Regions from separate parts of the Pseudoalteromonas sp. BSi20439 genome, predicted to be linked through region 1. Evidence: predicted binding sites of a transcription regulator. Region 1 holds the regulator's gene; the other holds the start of a gene.

What was found. Region 1 encodes NrdR, which represses ribonucleotide reductase genes. Its sites were predicted from a motif close to AAACACNANATNTNGTGTTT; they were not measured.
Region 2: the regulator NrdR is predicted to act here: its motif matches at 1,291-1,310, upstream of nrdA (class 1a ribonucleoside-diphosphate reductase subunit alpha).

What each region holds. Positions count from the first base shown of each region.
Region 1 covers NZ_BADW01000117.1:61,592-63,996, reverse strand. The annotation lists gene P20439_RS11080 (riboflavin synthase) at 1-119, opposite strand, end outside; gene ribD (bifunctional diaminohydroxyphosphoribosylaminopyrimidine deaminase/5-amino-6-(5-phosphoribosylamino)uracil reductase RibD) at 144-1,271, opposite strand; gene nrdR (transcriptional regulator NrdR) at 1,274-1,723, opposite strand; gene glyA (serine hydroxymethyltransferase) at 1,831-2,405, opposite strand, start outside.
Region 2 covers NZ_BADW01000077.1:15,864-18,268, reverse strand. The annotation lists gene ubiG (bifunctional 2-polyprenyl-6-hydroxyphenol methylase/3-demethylubiquinol 3-O-methyltransferase UbiG) at 1-341, shown strand, start outside; gene P20439_RS07225 (HAD family hydrolase) at 341-1,021, shown strand; gene nrdA (class 1a ribonucleoside-diphosphate reductase subunit alpha) at 1,433-2,405, shown strand, end outside.

The DNA.
Region 1 (2,405 bases):
TCACCTAACTTAACATCACTCATATCAAGGTTTTTACTTTGGATACGAATAGCTAAATCACCTTGTTTTTTTTGTAATAACGCAATTTTACCTGTCGCTTCAACTATTCCAGTAAACATAGTGCTACTCTTTATATAAAATGATTAATGAGCTTTTTTTAGTGCTGTGATACGTAAATCATCACCGATTGGCACACACTCATTAAAAGTTAAATTAATGGTATTTTGCATACTCATTAACTCTGGGAAATTTAGTAAACTTTTAGCATCGCTGCCCATTAATTTAGGAGCAATGTAAAAAACAAACTCATCAATTAAATCAAGTTCTGTCATTTTACCGGCCAGTGTCGCTCCGGCCTCTAGCCACACATTATTAAACTGCAATTGGGCAAGCGTGTGTAACACGGCCAGTAAATCTACTTTATTATTATTTTCAGGTACTTCAATCTGTTTAACAAAATGAGGCCACTGATGCGATTTATCAACCTTGGTGGTAAATATTATCACCTCACTTTGAATTGAAAATAAGGCAAGATCAGGGGTAAGTCTGTTTTGTGAGTCAATAACAACGCGAACCGGTTGGCGCAGTGGTAAATCAGTTGGTAAAGAATACGGTAACTCTTCTGGGCGCACATTTAATTTTGCATCATCCATTAATACCGTATCGGCACCGGTTAAAATTGCACAGCTTTGTGCTCGGTATAGTTGCACATCTTGGCGCGCTGCGGGGCCAGTTATCCATTTACTTTGCCCGTTTTTAAGCGCCGTTTTACCATCTATACTTGCGGCCATTTTGCAAGTCACAAAGGGTAATCCCTGCTCCATGCGCTTAAAAAACCCAAGGTTTAATGCGCGAGCTTGCGCTTCAAGTAACCCGTAAGCGACTTCTATACCAGCATCCGCTAAAATTTTCAGACCTTTGCCTGCAACTTGCGGGTTGCTGTCAACCATTGCGGCAATCACTTTTTTAACACCTGCTGCTTTTAGCCCTTCAGCACATGGCGGTGTTCGACCATAATGACTGCAAGGCTCAAGTGTTACATAAGCGGTTGCGCCTTTTGCATTTTCGCCAGCCATAGCCAGTGCGTTTACCTCTGCGTGACCTTGACCCGCTAACTGATGAAATCCTTCACCTATTACTTTATTATTCTTTACGAGTACGCAGCCAACATTAGGATTAGGAGTGGTGGTAAAGCGTCCTTTTTTTGCCAGTTCAATAGCGCGAGCCATGTAGCGTTTATCATCCTCTGAAAACGAACTTTGCTTGGTCATTACTACTCTCCTAAGCGGGCTATTTCTTCACCAAATTCGCGTATATCTTCAAACGAGCGATACACTGAGGCAAATCTTACATAGGCCACTTGATCTAACTTTTTAAGTGCTTCCATAATGCACTCACCCACCAAATGGCTAGACACTTCGCGTTCGCCAGTGGCTCGCAGCTGCGATTTAATAATATTAACCACTTCGTCAACTTGTTCAGTGCTTACGGGGCGTTTTTCGAGGGCGCGAGTTAAGCCATTTAGTAACTTATCTTCATTAAACGGTTCGCGGCTGCCATCTTGCTTGATGACCCGTGGCATCACTAATTCAGCCCCTTCAAAGGTGGTAAATCGTTCGTGGCATTCATTACATTCACGACGTCTACGTACTTGGTGTCCCCCACCTACAAGGCGAGAATCAATAACTTTAGTATCTTTGGCGGTGCAAAATGGGCAATGCATAACTGTGTGTTTCCGTTTTAAAAACAAAAAATGGCCGCTATTATAGCGGCCATTATCATAACAAAAATGTGTGCAGTTGTGATCTAAATTACTATTTTACTCTTGGATTAAGCGTAAACAGGTAATTTTGCACAAATTGCTTTCACTTTTTCTTTTACTTGCGCTTGTACTGACTCATCTTCGATGTTGTCTAGTACATCACAGATCCAGCCCGCTAACTCTTTTGATTCAGCTTCTTTAAAGCCACGACGAGTGATTGCTGGTGAACCAATACGCAAACCAGAAGTAACAAATGGTGAACGAGGATCGTTCGGTACTGAGTTTTTGTTAACCGTGATATTCGCATTACCTAGGGCAGCATCGGCATCTTTACCTGTGATATCTTTATCGATTAAATCAAGTAAGAATAAGTGGTTGTCAGTTTTACCTGATACTACTTTGTAGCCGCGCTCTTGTAATACTGCAACCATTGCTTGAGCATTTTTAACAACTTGAGCTTGGTATGTTTTAAATTCAGGTTGAAGTGCTTCTTTAAATGCCACCGCTTTAGCAGCAATAACATGACATAAAGGACCACCTTGGCCACCTGGGAAAACAGCGCTGTTTAACTTTTTGTAAATATCTTCATCGCCACACGCAGAAATGATTAAACCACCGCGAGGGCCGGCTAATGTTTTATGTG
Region 2 (2,405 bases), on a different contig from region 1:
TGGAAATGTTAGAGCACGTCCCCGACCCTGCTTCTATTATTCATGCGGTCGCTAAATTAGCAAAACCTGGGGCCGATGTTTTTTTCTCTACTCTTAATAAAACCCCAAAAGCTTACTTATACGCTATTGTCGGTGCAGAAAAACTGTTAAAAATGGTCCCAGAGGGTACCCATGACCATAAAAAGTTTATTAAACCTGCGCAATTAATTGCATGGGCAGAGCAAGCTGGCTTAAAAGTACGTGCCAGTGCTGGTTTAAGTTACAACCCGCTTTCTAAGCAATACACAATGAATGATGATGTAAGCGTAAATTATATGCTGCATTTTGAGAAGTTAGTGTAATGGCAAGCTCTCAAACCCCCATTGCCCTAATGGAATATCAAGCATTGCTGTTTGACTTAGATGGCACTTTACTCGATACCGCTGATGATTTAGGCGCCGCACTAAACACCGTGCTGCAAAATCATCAACAACCCCAAGTGGGCAGTGATATATATCGACCCGCAGCTTCAAACGGTGCTGCCGCTTTATTGGCTGCTGGTTTTAAAGAAAGCTGGGCGCAACAACCGCAAGAGCAACTTTTACATGAGCTAGTTACGCAATACGCTGCCAACATTGCCACCCATACCCAATGTTTTGTAGGAATAGAGCAATTACTAATCGCACTTGATAACAAAGCAATCCCTTGGGGAATTATGACCAATAAGCCCGGATTTTTAACTGATCCTTTAGTCAAGGCGATTCCTGCATTAAAAAATGCACGTATTGTGGTGAGCGGTGATACCTTAGCTGAATCTAAGCCCTCACCCCTTCCTTTACTGTATTGCGCTGAGCAAATGAGTGTAGATCCTTCGCGTTGCTTATATATAGGTGATGCGCAGCGTGACATTCAAGCAGGTAAAGCAGCCAATATGCACACCGCAACCGCACTATGGGGATATGTACCGAGTGTTGACGAGGCATTGGCTTGGAATGCGGATTTTAATTGGCACAGTCCTATAGATGCATTTAACCACATATAGTGTCATGTTAATTAATAAACACTACATATTGTGATTGTGTTAGTTTTTACGCAAAGCTTGATGATAAAAAAAGCAGACAAAATTTATTTTTAAAAAGCGTAAATTTAATCTTTCCTTAGTTGATTTTTACAAATTTCAACTTAACCGAATGATCAAAGGTTAATGCCTACTAACACAATTGCGTTATCCCAACGTTATCCACAATGAGAGCGGTTTCTGTCCCTTGCAAAAGATCCCAGACCACACTATCTTGTGATCTCTAATTTGAACAACACCAGATATTGTGGCTAAATGTTATTCAATTAAATTCACCAAACCGGTGAAAATAACAATAAACGAATAGGCACTGCGCTTTTTTAGGTGCACGCATTGGTCAAAAATATTTAATTCCCAAGGAATACAGGCAAAGCTATGAACCAACAGTTATCTGTAAGCAAACGTGACGGTCGTAAAGAGCCACTCGATCTTGATAAGATCCATCGCGTTATTGAATGGGCCGCCGAAGGTTTAAATAACGTTTCGGTTTCACAAGTTGAACTTAAATCGCATATTCAATTTTATGACGGTATTCGTACTAAAGACATCCACGAAACGATTATTAAAGCTGCTGCGGATCAGATTTCTAAAGAATCGCCTGATTATCAGTACCTTGCTGCTCGTTTAGCTGTATTCCATTTACGTAAAAAAGCCTATGGCCAGTTTGAGCCACCGCGTCTTTTTGACCATGTTACTAACATGGTTGAACAAAAACGCTACGATGCACATTTACTTGTTGATTACACAGAGCAAGAATTAGATGAGCTAGATGCGTACTTAGATCATTCTCGCGATCTTAACTTTAGCTACGCAGCAGTAAAACAGCTTGAAGGTAAATACCTAGTTCAAAACCGTGTAACGGGTGAAATTTACGAAAGCGCGCAGTTTTTATATATCTTAGTGGCTGCAAGCTTATTCTCTGATTACCCTCGTGATACACGTATTGATTACATCAAACGTTTTTATGATGCGGTTTCATTATTTAAAATTTCTTTACCTACGCCAATTATGTCGGGCGTACGTACACCAACACGCCAGTTTAGCTCATGTGTACTTATTGAGTGTGGCGATAGCCTAGACTCAATTAATGCTACATCATCAGCAATTGTTAAATACGTTTCTCAACGTGCTGGTATTGGTATTAATGCAGGTCGTATTCGTGCATTAGGTAGCCCTATTCGTAACGGTGAAGCGTATCACACTGGCTGTATTCCGTTTTATAAGCACTTTCAAACAGCGGTTAAAAGCTGTTCGCAAGGCGGTGTACGTGGTGGCGCAGCAACCCTTTTCTACCCGCTTTGGCATTTAGAAGTTGAAAACTTATTAGTGCTTAAAAACAACCGTGGCG